Regions from separate parts of the Paraburkholderia unamae genome, predicted to be linked through region 2. Evidence: riboswitches for the same ligand, from Rfam matches in the RefSeq annotation. Region 2 holds a riboswitch; the other holds the start of a gene.
The links. Region 2 has a riboswitch for cobalamin ahead of cobG (precorrin-3B synthase). Riboswitches for the same ligand answer to the same signal wherever they lie in the genome.
Positions count from the first base shown of each region.

Region 1: it holds a riboswitch for cobalamin, as region 2 does, so the genes downstream of both, C7402_RS29690 (porin) here and cobG (precorrin-3B synthase) in region 2, are expected to answer to the same signal.

Region 1 is NZ_QEOB01000016.1:31,333-38,378, forward strand. Features, by position in the region: gene C7402_RS29670 (hypothetical protein) at 1-557, opposite strand, end outside; gene C7402_RS29675 (transporter substrate-binding domain-containing protein) at 791-1,594, opposite strand; gene C7402_RS29680 (acid phosphatase) at 1,949-3,910, shown strand; gene C7402_RS29685 (hypothetical protein) at 3,947-4,258, opposite strand; gene C7402_RS29690 (porin) at 4,320-5,423, opposite strand; adenosylcobalamin (AdoCbl) riboswitch at 5,675-5,767, opposite strand; cobalamin riboswitch at 5,913-6,094, shown strand; gene C7402_RS29695 (TonB-dependent receptor domain-containing protein) at 6,202-7,046, shown strand, end outside.
Region 2 is NZ_QEOB01000005.1:127,799-134,844, forward strand. Features, by position in the region: gene C7402_RS12265 (sensor domain-containing diguanylate cyclase) at 1-382, shown strand, start outside; gene cobJ (precorrin-3B C(17)-methyltransferase) at 401-2,119, opposite strand; gene C7402_RS12275 (precorrin-2 C(20)-methyltransferase) at 2,107-2,838, opposite strand; gene C7402_RS12280 (precorrin-8X methylmutase) at 2,839-3,465, opposite strand; gene cobG (precorrin-3B synthase) at 3,458-4,804, opposite strand; cobalamin riboswitch at 4,937-5,133, opposite strand; gene cbiE (precorrin-6y C5,15-methyltransferase (decarboxylating) subunit CbiE) at 5,244-6,467, shown strand; gene C7402_RS12295 (cobalt-precorrin-6A reductase) at 6,464-7,046, shown strand, end outside.

The DNA.
Region 1 (7,046 bases), on a different contig from region 2:
TACACGCTGCGCTGGTGCAGGCTGCCCCAGTTCGCCACGAGCATCGAGAGCGCCGCGAGGACGAACAGCGCGGTCGTGTCGTCGCCCATCGAATTACCGAGCACCGAGAGAAAATTCGCCGTGAGGCAACCGGCCAGCGCGAGCAGCAGCGGCACGCGGTAACGCTGGTTTTGCGGCAGGTCCGGCAACGCGGCTCGCGCGATGCTCAAGAGGAATACGAAGCTCAGGCCATGCAGTGCGCCCATCGCAAAGCCGACGACACGCGACGGCAGATACAGGTTAGCGAGGTAGTACGTGACGTCGAGCAGCGGATTGAAGTACGACTGCATGCCCGCGGGCGCGAGATCGGTTTGCAGCTTGCCGTTGAGCCAGGCGAACGGGTTATACAGGTGATAGTTGTAGAGGTCCCAGTTCGCATCAGCGCCAAGCCACAGCGAATAGAGCCCGAAGAGGCAGGGCACGAGCACGCGGGCGAGCGCCAGCGCTTGCGGCGTATTGAGGTCGAATGCGCGCGAACGCGGCAAACTGGCGGTGGCGGGCGGGTCGAATCGCGGCATGGAAATGGCGTTGGCAGTCGATGAAGGAGAACCCGCCGGCGAACGCTGCTTTCAGCGCGGCGGCAAGCTCCGGTCTTGCGGTGGCTGAAGTGTAAACCACGGGAATAGCGGCGGGCGCATGCGCATGTCGACCGGCTGCGCGCGAACCACGGAGGGCGTTCGGAAGGGATTGTGCCTAGGCGCGCCGGCCGTCGATGCGGCCGGCGCGCGTGGCGAGAATGCGGACGAAGACGTTAATGCGCGAGCGGTTGCGTCACGTCCTGGCCGAACCACTGCATGGAGATCTTCTTGAGCGTGCCGTCCTGCTTGAGCGAGGTGAGCGCGTCGTTGATCGCCTTCTCGAACTTCGGATTGCCCTTGCGGAACGGAATGGCCATTTCCTGATCGGCGCCCGGCAACACGGCGCCCGGACGCAGCGGCAGGTTCGAGGTCTTGATGATGTACGGCAGCATCAGGCGGTCGTCCATCGTCGCGTCGATGCGCTTCGCGGCCAGGTCGCGCAGTTTCTCGGGCGCGCCGGGATAGGTCTGCACGTTGATGCCGGGCACGGCGCGCGCCATCTGGTCGTAGTTGGTGCCGAGCGTCACGCCGAGCTTCTTGTCGCCCTTGAATGCGTCGAGCGTCTTGAATTCGCGCTTGTCGTCGGCGCGCTGGATAAGCTGGGCCGCCGAGTACGTATACGGCTGGCTGAAGTCGAGCGCCTGCTGGCGCTGCGGCGTGACGGTCACCTGGTTGACGATCACGTCGAACTTGCCCGCCTGCAACGCCGCGATAATGCCGCTCCACTCGGTGGGAATGAACTCGGGCTTCACACCGAGCTTGGCCGCCACGGCCTTCGCGACATCGACGTCGAAGCCGACGAGTTCGCCCTTGCTGTCACGCGAATCGAATGGAGGATAGGTGCCTTCCAGACCGATCTTGAGCACCCCGGCCTGTTTGACGGAATCCAGCAGATCTTCGGCATGCGCGGCGACCGCGGTGAATCCAAGCGCCGATGCGGCAAGCGCGCTGGTAAGCAGGAGCTTCGACAACTTCATTCAACCTCTCCTCTTTATCGGGGTACTGGATCGCGTGACCCTCCCTGTAGCCCGTCGTACGTGCCGCGGGTCCGCGTCGCTAGAGAATACTACGATCGGCAGGGCGATCGTAGTCCGCGAACCTGAGTACTTTCCCGCGCTTGCGGCACACCTGTTCGGACTCCGCATGATTGCGCGCAGCGGCCATGAGGGTGACAAATCCGGCCATCCCGAAGCAAGGCATGCGCAGGCGCAACCACGGCAATTCAGCCGCCGCTTAACCGTAGCGTAATAAATCAGTAATTAGGGAGTAATCAAACGTAATCATAATCCGCCGCCATCGAAATCGATTCACCACGACGACGGAGCCCCAGCATGTCCGCATCACGCCCCCGTATTCCGCTGCCGCTGCGCCTCGCAGTGCTCTCCAGCATTGCCGCGCTGGCCGCCTGCGGAGGCGGCAACGGCGACCCCGCCGCCAGCGCCGCCATTCCGGCGCCGCCCGCCGACCCCGGCTTCGCCGACAATGCGCCGATTCCCGACGTGCCCGCTTTCGTCGATACCATCGCGACCAACCAGCGCGGCGACGCCCGTTACGCCACGCTCGCGACCAACGGCGGCGTGCGCGTGGTGGCGCGCTTTCTCGACCTCTGGCAGCCGCTCACGCTGCTCGTGGACGCCGGCGTGTCCGCGCCCGCGAACGGTGCGTTCCCCGCGGTCGTGCAATCGACGTGGACCGGCGTGCCAACCGACGGCACGCCCAACGGCACGATCCTCAACAGCACGGTGCTCAACGCGAACGTCCAGTACGTTGTGAGCGCAACGACCCAGCGCACCCAGGCGCAAGCCGACGCGGCCTACTACGACGACCGCCGCGGCAAGGGCTACAGCGTGACCGACGGCATGGGCCCGCTCACCGCCGCCTGGCGCGCCGCCGCGCAGCAAACCACGAGCATCACCTCGATTCCCGCGAACGCGACTTCGGTGCTCTACAACGACTCGGGCAACAACATCGGCGTGGGCAGCACGAGCAACGCGACCTTCGGCAAGGTGGTCGACCTGCTCAACACGATGGGCAACAACGCCTCCACCGAGCCCGCCAAGCGCTTCTACAAGTACGCGCGGCCGTTCCGCTGGAGCACGAGCGTCGTGGTCGATCCCACGCTCGTACCGGCCATTAGCACGACGCCTTCGACGGACGGCGGCTTTATCAGCGGCCACGAGGCCGAAGCCATGCGCGACGCGATGACGATGGCGTATCTCGTGCCCGAGCGTTATCAGGAAATGGCGAGCCGCGGTCTCGAACTCGGCGAGAACCGCATTCTCGCGGGCATGCATTCGCCGCTCGACGTGATCGGCGGGCGCATGTTCGCGCTCGCCGCCACCGCCGCGAATCTCTACGACCCCGCGAACGCCACGCTCAAGAGCGCGGCCTACGCGCAGGCGCACAGCGCGCTCATGCAGGCCACCAGCACGGACGCGACGAGCTTCGCGAGCTACGCGCATTCGGGCACGGCGACGACGGACCGCTTTGCCGACTACGCGACCAACAAGTCGGCGTTTGCGCGCCGCATGACCTTCGGCTTCGGCCAGATCGAATCGACCGAAGCGCCGCCCGTGGTGCCCAAGGGCGCGGAAGTGCTGCTCGAAACGCGCTTTCCGTACCTGAGCGCCGACCAGCGCCGCGTCGTGCTCAAGACCACGGAAATCGCCTCGGGCTACCCGGTGATGGACGACGCCGAAGGCTGGGGCCGCCTGAACATGTTCGGCGCCGCCGACGGCTATGGCGCATTCAACGGCAACGTGGCCGTTTCGATGGATGCCTCGCAGGGCGGTTTCAACGCCGCGGACACCTGGCGCAACGACATCGGCGGCTCGGGCAAGCTCACGCTCGCAGGCAGCGGCACGCTCACGCTCGCGGGCAACAACAGCTATACGGGCGGCTCGCAGGTGGGCGGCGGCGTGCTCGCGGCCGCATCGGCCACGGCCTTCGGCAAGGGTGACGTGTACGTGGGCAGCGGCGGCAGCGTGAGCGTGGCGACGAGCGCGCCGTTGACGGTCACGGGCAAATACACGCAGCTCGACAACACGACGCTCGAACTCGACCTCGACGGCAACGGCGGCGGACGCCTGCGCGTGGGCGGCCAGCTCACGGTGGCGGGCGGCACGCTGCACGTGAAGTTCGTGAACGGCTACACGCCGAAGGCCGGCGACACGATCGACGTGATCGACGGCAGCGGCGCGTCGGTGAAGTTCGCAACGGTCACGGTGGACGGCTTCAAGGCGACGCCCGTGTATTCCTCGACCGGCGTTGCCATCAAGCTCTCTGCATCGTAATGCCTTGAGCGACGAGTGACCGGATGGCGCGCCGCCTCAATGCCGCACGGGCGGCGCGCCGAACACCGCGCTCACGATCACCGAGCACAGCACCGCGTCGGCCTCGTTCGCGCGCGCCTCGTTCGTCTCGTAGTCGCGCGAAGCGGGCGGCGTGTCGGCAAGCCGCCCCTGCTCGGCGGCGCTCGCCATCCATGCCTGCGCGATGTCCTGAAGCGCGCGCCAGTCGCTCTCGACGAGCCGCGCCACCACGATGCGCCCCACTTCCTCATACACATCCCAGCAGTCGTCGCTGCCGGCTTCGAGTTCGCCCAGCAGCCGCGTCACGGCTTCGTTGTCCACGGTTCTCATGTCATGCACCCATGCGGTTCGCGCGGCGGACCGGCGCGGCAGGTTGGCTGATCGCGCCGCATCAGAAGTGGTGCCGCACACCGGCCGCCACGAGCAGCTGGTTGCGCCCGCCCGACGCGTCGCAGGTGTTGATCATCGCGAGCGCCCCTGACGACGCGCGCTGATACACCGCCTCGCTATACACGTCGGTGCGCTTCGAAAGCTGATAGACGGCCTGCACCGCGCCTTGATGCCAGTGCGCCGCATTGGCCGAGGAAGCCCCGGTGTACGCGTACATGCCCGCCAGCGAAAGAGCGGGCGTGGCCTGCCACACGGCGTTGACTTCGTAGTTGCTGAACGCGCCGGATGGCAGCGGCCCACCGCCTTCGGCCTCGCTCATGCCCGAGCGGATCGAGCGCGACCACGCCGCGCCCAGCGTGACATCGCCGAGCACATAGCTCATGCCCGCGCCGATCATGTCTTCGCGCTGCACCGCGACTTCGGTCGGCACGAGCCCCGCGCCCGGCAGCACCGACGTGTCGTACGCGCCCAGCGGCGACTCGCCGCGCCCGTCGAGATGCATCCACGCCACACCCGCATTGAACGGCCCGCCGTCGAAATGGGCGCCGAAGCCGTAGGCGCGGTTTTGCGCAAAGCGCCCCGCCGTGTTCGAGAACGCATACATCGCCCCGGCGCTGAAGCCGCCATAGGTTGCGCTCGCAACCTTCACGGCGTTCGAGGCGAGCCACGAGTTGTTGGCGTTGTCGTTGTCGAACGGATGCGCGAAGGTGGTGCCGCCCGTGCCGCCGGTGAGCACGTAGGGCGCGAAATAGTCGTGCATCGTGTCGTACTGGCGGCCGAGCGTGAGCGCGCCGAAGCGCTCCGACGCGAGGCCCACGTAGAACGGGTGGTCGTCGACGGACTCGCCGCTCGTGACCGAGAAGCCGCGTTCGAGGCGAAAGACCGCGGCATTGCCGCCGCCCAGGTCTTCCTTGCCTTGCAGGCCCCAGAAACTGCCGTCGATCAGGCCCGAGCCCGCGCGATATTGCGCGCGGCCGCCCACGTCGCTCACGTAGGCGACGCTCGCGTCGATCTCGCCATACAGCGTCATTTCCTGCGCCGACGCGCCGGTGCTTGCGAATGCCAGTACCGTCCCGCCGAGGACGGTGAAGGGAGTTTTATTCATGGCGGAGTCCGCTCTTTTTCGTTGTGGGGAGGGGTACGGACGAGCGTTGTCAGCCCTCGCTCTGCGCGGCGAGGTGTCTGAAACGTCGTAATCCGGCTCGCTATGACAGGGCGGACCCGCGCCCCGCAGCGTGCGGTTTTTGGCCGCGTGCGGCGCCAGGCGGTCGCGGCCGGGCTGCCCGGTCGCTCGGTGAGATGGGGGTGTGCATGAACGGCTCCTCGGGTTACGCGCCCTGGTTTGCGTCGTGGAAAGAACGTAGCGAGGTCTGACTTCTGGCGCGTTGCCGCGTGCCAGTCACAGTGGCGCGACCGTGCCGGATTCCCACCGGCTTCCCTGCTGCGTTCCGCTCGTGTTGCACTTTCCGCGACCGGGACGAGGCCCGCCGCGCGAAAAGCAATTGAAAGCATAGCGGAAGTCGTGGCGCAGGCCAAACCGGGCATTTTCGCCACACCCCGCGCACGAATGGTTGACGCGCCGAATACGCGGCCATTACCCTTGCGCGCTGATGGTTCCCGGCGACGGGATCAAAAGGGAACGCAGTGTGAGACTGCGGCTGCCCCCGCAACTGTGAACGGCGAGTCCATGCCAGAGCAGGCCACTGGGAAACCGGGAAGGCCGGCAGCGGACGTCGACCCGCAAGCCAGGAGACCTGCCATCAGCCGAGTCCAGCAGCCGCAGCGGGCGGGGTGCCCCAATGCGCAAGCGCCGCCCATCCAGGTGGGCGGTCGCCCGTTGCACGGACAGCCCGTATTCAGGAGCTGTTTCCAGCCACCGCCTCATGAAGTTCCGCCATCTCGTTCTCACGTCCGCCGTGCTGGCCTGCGCATGGCAAGCCGCGCATGCGGCCGGCGCATCGTCCGCGCCAACCCGGCAGCCCGACGACGACGCCACGCTGCCCAACATTCTCGTGACGGGCGACACGCAGCATTTGCCGCAGTCGTTCGACCAGCGTTACGCGAGCACCCAGGTCCTCACGCGCGAAGACCTGGAGCGCGTCTCCCCCATCGACCCGAGCATCGCGCAGGCGCTCACCGCGCTGCCGGGCGTGAGCGTCTCGCAAAGCGGCGGCCCGGGCGCTTACTCGGCCGTGAGCATTCGCGGCTCGTCGGCAAGCCAGGTGGCGGTGTTCATCGACGGCATCCGCGTGGGCTCCTCCACCACGGGCACGGCCGAGTGGGCCGACCTGCCGACCAGCGCGTTCGACCGCGTGGAAGTGATCTCCGGCCCCGCCGCCGCCTCGTTCGGCGCGGACGCCGTGGGCGGCGTTGTGCAGCTTTTCACGCGCCACGCGTCGAATCAGCCGAACCAGACCACGGTGTCGTTCGGCGGCGGCTCGAACAAGACCTTCGACACGCAGTTGCGCACCTCCGGCACGATCCCCTCCACCGGCCCGCTTGCGGCGCTCAGCGGCCTTACCTACTCGCTAGGCCTCCACGACTACAACACGGCCGGGATCGACGCGACACAGCCGTGGGCCTACGGCCACGAAAACGGCCGCAACCCGTATCACGCGCAGAACCTGGACGCGCGCCTCGGCTACGCGCACGACAACTGGTCGATTTCGACCTTCGCGCTGTACCACCGCTCCGATCTCTCCTACGACAACCTCGGCGGCAACGACCG
Region 2 (7,046 bases):
GCTCGCCGCCGTGGCCAGTGCGATTCGGGCGGCGAGCCGCCGCGCGACCGACATGGTGGCGCGCTACGGCGGCGAAGAGTTCGCGGTCGTCCTGCCGGCGACGAATTTCGACGGCGCCGTGATCATTGCGGAAGCGGTGCGGCGCGAGGTGGCGTCGCTCGGGATCGTGCACGAGCACAGCGAATATGGCGCGGTCACCGTGAGCATCGGCAGCGCGACCTGCGTGCCGCGCGAGAGCGAGGGCGCGCAGGCGCTGCTGCGCGCCGCCGACGCCGAGCTTTACGCGGCGAAGGAGGGCGGGCGCAACAAGGTGAAGGCGCGTGAGTTCGAAGGCGCGCCGCCCGACCCGCGGGATTCGCTGCCCACGTTGCCGAAGGCGTAAGGCCTAAGGCGCGCTTATTCAGTCATCCTCCCGATACCACCGCGGCGTATAAATCCACTCGCCCCCGTCACCGCGAGCAAACCCGCGCGTGGCCGACGATCCGACGATCACCATCGTGCGCATGTCCACGTCCGCCGGACGCAGCGCGCCGAGCGTCGTGGCGCGCAGCGTTTCGCCGGGGCGGCCCACGTCGCGGCCCAGCACGACGCGCGTTTGCGGCGCGCGCACGCCGCGCACGATTTCCAGCGCGCGGTCCAGTTGCCAGGGCCGCGCGCGCGATATCGGGTTGTAGAACGCCATCACGAGATCGGCCTGCGCAGCGTGCAGCAGGCGCTTTTCGATCACCGACCACGGCTTCAGATTGTCGGAAAGCGACAGCATGCAGAAGTCGTGGCCGAGCGGCGCGCCCGCCCGGGCCGCCGTGGCGAGCGCCGCGGAAACGCCGGGCACGATCGCGAGTTCCACGGCATGCCAGCGCGCGTCGTCCGATCCTTCCAGCGCTTCCAGAACAGCGGCGGCCATGGCGAACACGCCGGGGTCGCCCGAGGAGACGACCGCCACGCGCCGCCCCTCGCTTGCCATCTCGAAGGCGTGGCGCGCGCGTTGCAATTCTTCGCGGTTGTCGGTGGCGTGGCGCTGCTGGTCCGCGCGAAACGGGCCGGCCATCTCCACATAGGTGGCGTAGCCAACGATATCGGTGGCGTCGTCGAGCGCCGCGCGCGCGGCGGGCGCGAGCAGGTCGGCGCGGCCGGGGCCGAGCCCCAGCACCGTGAGCTTGCCGCGCGCGCGGCCAAGCGTCAGCGGGTCGAGCGGCGCGGCCGCGCGGGCAAGGGCGATGCCGTCTTCGTTTGGCGCGTAGCGCTCGACCTGCGCTCCTGAATCGAGCGCATCCAGCGCATCCAGCGCATCCAGCGCGGTATGCCCTGCGGTATCGGCAAAGCGCAGCGGCACACCCAGCTCGTTTGCCGCCTGCTCGAGCGATGAATCGCCCGTGAGCGCCGCCGGTGCAACCAGCGCCGCGAGCGCGAGCGGCGCGAGCCCCTGCGCATCGAGCGCACGCCGCACGCGTTCGGCAAGCGCTTCGCGAGGCGCGCTCACGGCGGCCACGATGCTGCGCGGGTGAATCACGAGGTCGTCGGGGTTGCCGCTCCAGGTTTGCGCGCTCACACGGATCGCGTGGCGCGCGGCCGCGTCGCGCGGCAGGTCGACGGTTTCGAGCCACGGCGCGTCGCCGTCGATGCGCGTCGTCGCGCCCGCAAGCAGGTCGGAGACGAAGCGCTTGCCTTGTGCGAGGCTTGCGAGCGCGTAACCTTCGGGCGGATTGAGCAGGCAGGCGCCGAAGCGCAGCTCGCCGCTCGTCGTGATGGCCGGTGCGACCGCGAGCGCCGCACCGATCTCGCGCGCCATGACATTGACGCCCGTGAGGCCGCCGAGCAGCGGCACGACGGCGCTGCCGTCTTCGGCGAGCGCGAGCACGGGCGGCTCGGCGCCCTTGTTCGCGAGCAGCGGCGCGAGGCAGCGGATCACGATGCCCGCTGCGCACAGCGCGACGATGGGCATGCCGCGCATGTAGCATTCACGCAGATGCGCGCCGAGTTCGCTGAATGCAACGTCGCCATCCACGCGGCCTTGCAGCGCGTGCACCTGCGAGTCCGCGTAAAGCGTTTGCACGCGCCGCGCCGTGGCGAGCGCGCCGGGCCCGAGAATCACGATGGCGGGCGGCATCACGACTGCCATTTCGCCCCCGGCACGACGAGCAGCGAGAAGTAGGGCGACGCCATCGGATCGACTTCGTCGAGCGGCACGATGCGCTGGTTCGCCATCGTTGCGCGCTCAACATAAAGCGCGCGATGCGCGAGACCGAGTTCGCCCAGCACGCGGCGCACCTTGTCGAAGTTGCGGCCCAGCTTCATGATGACGGCGGCGTCCGCTTCAACGAGGCGGCGGCGCAGTTCGTCTTCGGGCAGCACGCCCGAGAGTACCGAAAGGCTCTGGTTGCGGTACACAAGCGGCACGCCCAGCACCGCCGCGCCGCCCAGCATCGAGCACACGCCAGGCACGACTTCGGCCTCGTAGCGCGCGGCGAGCCGGTCGTGCAGGTACATGTACGAGCCGTAGAAGAACGGATCGCCTTCGCAGATCACGGCGACGTCGCGGCCCGCGTCGAGATGGCGCGCGAGGACTTCGGCCGCGCCGTCATAGAACTCGGCGATGATCGCTTCATAGGAAAGCGGCGGTTCGAGTGCTTCGGTCGTCACCGGGTAGACGAGCGGCAGGCGTTCCTGCTCCATGTCGAGATGATCTTCGACGATGCCGAACGCGTTGCCCTTCTTGCCTTTGGCCACGAAATATGCGACCACGGGCGCGGCCTTTAGCAGGCGCAGCGCCTTGAGCGTGAGCAGCTCGGGGTCGCCGGGGCCGACGCCGATGCCATGCAGACGTCCTTTACGGGTCATTTATTCGGTCTCCGAAGCGAGTGCGTTGACGGCGGCGGCGGCCATCGCGCTGCCGCCGCGGCGGCCGTGCACGACCACGAACGGCACGCCGTGGCGCTCGGCCGCAAGCTGTGCCTTGGACTCGGCCGCGCCCACGAAGCCCACGGGAAAGCCGAGAATGAGCGCGGGGCGCGGCGCGCCGGCCGCGATCATGTCGAGCAGATAAAAGAGCGCGGTGGGCGCGTTGCCGATCGCAACCACGCTGCCCGCGAGATGCGGCCGCCATAGTTCGAGCGCGGCGGCCGAGCGCGTGTTGCCGATCTCGCGCGCGAGTTCGGGCACGGCAGGGTCGTCGAGCGTGCAGATCACCGCGTTGTTCGCGGGCAAACGCGCGCGCGTGACACCGAAGGCGACCATTTTCGCGTCGCAGAGAATCGGCGCGCCTTGCGCGAGGGCTTGGCGGCCCGCCGCGCCCGCTCCGGCGGAAAACGCGAGATCGGCGGCGACGTCCACCATGCCGCACGCGTGGATCACGCGCACGGCGAGTTTTTCGAGGTCGGCGGGAATGTGCGAGAGGTCGGCTTCGGCGCGTATCGTCGCGAACGACTCGCGATAGATCGCCTGGCCGTCGCGGATGTAATCAGACATCGGGGGTGCTCCGGGGCCGCCGCGCAATGGCCTGCGCGGCGGCTTCGATGGTCAGGTTGGGCGCGACGAGTTGGCCGAAGCCGGGTGCAGCGTCGTCGCGCCGGTAGAGGTCGTAGTGCTCGGGCGCCTGCGCGAGCAGCGTGAACGGCGCGCGATGCGCGGCCGCGCAGGAGCGCTCGCAACCGCTCAGGTGGGCTTCGGCGTCGGCGGGCAGGAGGGCCGCGAGACGCTGCGCGTCGGCCTTCGTGTCCGCGCGGCTTTTCGCGCAGCCCGTCGAGCCCGTGCACGCGATGAGGCGCGCCAGCGGCGCGGCGCGCGTGCCAATGAGGCCGAGCACGCGCAGGTGTTCGAGCACGGCGGGCATTGCGCGCGCCGCCACGTTGGGCAGCAGCAGGCTTTGCCACGGCGTGATGCGCAGCGTCGCGTCGCCCGCTGCTTCAGCGAGGGCGGCGAGCGCGTGCAGGGTCGCGGCGTCGAGGCGGCCGAGCGCGGGCTGCGCACCCACGTAGCCGCTGCCGTCGGCGTGCAGCGCGTGCGCGCCGAGGCGTAGGTCGGCGTCGCTCGCGTCGCGCCGCCAGGTTCGCAGCGCGGCGTCGTCGCGCATCAGCGAGAATTTGCCGTGCTGCTGTGCGCGGTGCAGCAGCGCTTCGAGTCCGTGCGCGACCAGCACGCCGCGCATGCGCGTGATGTCCGCGCCGGCGAGATCGAGGAACGCATGCAGCAACGCGCGTATCGAGCCGCACACATCGTCGGCGGCGAGCACGCCAATCGGCGCTTCGGTGGGGCAGCCGGCCAGGCCCGCCGCGAATCGCAGCGTCGCGCCATGCCGTTGCGCGGCGAGCCAGATGTCGTGCGGATGCTCCCGCATCGCCATGCGCTCGCCGCCGTCGATCAGCAGCGCGAACTTCGGCGAAAGCGCAGCAAAACGCGCCTCGCGTTGCATCATGTCGATGAGCGCGGCGGCGAGCGTTGTCGTGTCGCAGGCGGCGGGGTCGAGGCCCGCCAACGGGCTCAGCATCACGTTGCGCAATTCGTCGGCGGCACAGGCGCGTTCGATCGCGCTCGTCGCGTCCACGCCGGCCGGGCCCAGACCCGCGCCGATCAGCGCGGCGCTCAACGCCGCTTCTTCGCCCGCGCGCACGCCGCGAATCTGCATGTTGGCGCGGTTCGTCAGTTCGAGCACGCCGCTCGCGTGCGCCAGCGCGGCGTCGGCCAGCGCGCGCGCCTGGGCAGCGTGCAGCACGCCGCCGGCCAGACGGATGCGGCACAGACCGCCGTCACGCGCCGCGACCACGCGCACGAGCCCCGGGCACGCCGATGGGCGGAGCGCGGCCAGCATGGCAAGGGGCGAGTCGGGCGTTGATTCGTGTGTCAAGGGAATATCGGGTAAGCATGGCACGTGCGGCGCGCAACCCGCGTGGCAAGCGGGAAAACGGCCGCTATATCGGTACACCCCGCCCGATATGGGTTCGTGCGAACAGTTCGGCCGGCAGGTCTCCTGGCTCGCAGGTCGTGGGCCGCATCGGCCTTCCCGGTAAAACCAGTGGCGCGGGTGGATGCGGTCTCGCTGCTTACAGTCGCGGGGGCGGCCACAGCGTGCTGTGTTCCCTTTTTTTGCGGCCCGGAGTCAGCGCTTCGGCGCTTGGCTCCGGTCTCACGCAAAGTTGCCTTAACGGCGCCGGCGGACACGGTATTATGCCCGTTTTCAGGCGCGCTCCGCCCGGCAAAGGGGCGTGCGCGCGAGATGTCGCAGAGCGATGAGCAACGACGGAGAACGAATGCAGGGCAGGCAGGCATGGCTGACGGTGGTGGGAATCGGCGACGAGGGTTACGCGGGGCTCGTGCGCGACGCCCGGCGCGCGCTTTTCGACGCGGCCGTGGTGACGGGCGGCGCGCGTCATCTCGCGATGCTGCCGTCGCGCGTGCGCGCGCGGCGCGAACCGTGGCCGCAGCCGTTCAGCGTCGAGGCGCTGCTCGCGCATCGCGAATCGAATCTGCCCGTGTGCGTGCTCGCGAGCGGCGACCCCATGCTGTTCGGCGTGGGCGCGACGCTCGCGCGCCACGTGACGCCCGGTGAAATGCGCGTGCTGCCCGCGCCTTCGTCGCTTTCGCTTGCGGCGGCGCGCCTTGGCTGGGCGTTGCAGGACACGGCGACGGTCTCGCTCGTCGGCCGTCCGCTCGACGCGCTGCGCCGCCATCTGTACACCCGCTCGCGCGTGCTCGCCTTGAGCTCGGACGGGCGCACGCCTGCGGCGCTCGCCGCGTTGCTGAGCGAGGCGGGCTTTGGCGCGACGCGCCTCGCCGTGTTCGAGCATCTGGGCGGCGCGTGCGAGCGCCGCATCGACGGCCGCGCCGACGCGTGGCACGTCGAAGAAGCCGCCGCGCTCAATCTGGTCGCGTTCGAATGTACGAGCGAAGCCCCGGCGCACACGCACGGCTGGACGCTCACGCCAGGTCTGCCCGACGACGCCTACCGCCATGACGGCCAGCTCACGAAGCGCGACGTGCGCGCGCTCACGCTCGCGCGCCTCGCACCTACGCCCGGCGCGCTGCTGTGGGACGTGGGCGCGGGCAGCGGCTCGATCGGCATCGAGTGGATGCGTTCGCATGCGGCCTGCCGCGCGATCGCGATCGAGGCGCATGCGCAGCGCCAGCGTTTCATCGAGCACAATCGCGCGGCGCTCGGCGTGCCGGGCCTGCAACTCGTGGCGGGCCGCGCGCCCGATGCGCTCGCGGGCCTCGCCACGCCCGACGCCGTGTTCATCGGCGGCGGCGTGACCGCGCCGGGCGTGCTCGACGCGTGCTGGGCGGCGCTCGCGCCGGGCGGCCGGCTCGTCGCGAACGCGGTGACGCTGCAAAGCGAAGCGGCGCTCGTGGCGTGGCGTGCGCAGCATGGCGGCACGCTCACGCGCATCGGTATCGGCGAAGCGCAGCCGCTGGGGGGCTTCGACACGTGGCGCCAGGCGCTGCCCGTCACGCTCTACGAGGCCGTCAAGCCATGACGGCGCGCATCCTGCTGCTGGGCGGCACTGGCGACGCGCTGACGATCGCGCGCACGCTCGGCCCTGCGCATGTCTACTCGCTCGCGGGCCTCGGCCGCGTGCCCGCCGACCTCGCCTGCACGGTGCGCGTGGGCGGTTTCGGCGGCGCGGAAGGGCTCACGCGCTTTCTCGCGGACGAGCACATCGCGCTCGTTTTCGACGCCACGCATCCGTATGCCGCGCAAATCAGCGCCAACGCGTCGCGCGCCTGCGAAGCGGCAAACGTGCCGTACTGGGCGTTGCGCCGCGCGCCCTGGCAACCGCAGGCCGGCGACAACTGGCGCATGGTGAGCGGCTGGGCGGGCGTGACCGAAGCGCTCGCGCCGTTCGCGCGGCCGCTTTTCACGCTCGGTCGCGAGCCGCTCGCGCATCTGGACGAGGTGCCCGAGTCGCAGCACTGGACGATCCGTTGCCTCGACGCCCACCCCGGCCACGCCCGCGCACGCGTGATCGATGCACGCGGGCCGTTTACGCCCGAAGGCGAGCGCACGCTTTTCACCGGGGCGCGCATCGACGTCGTGGTCAGCAAGAACAGCGGTG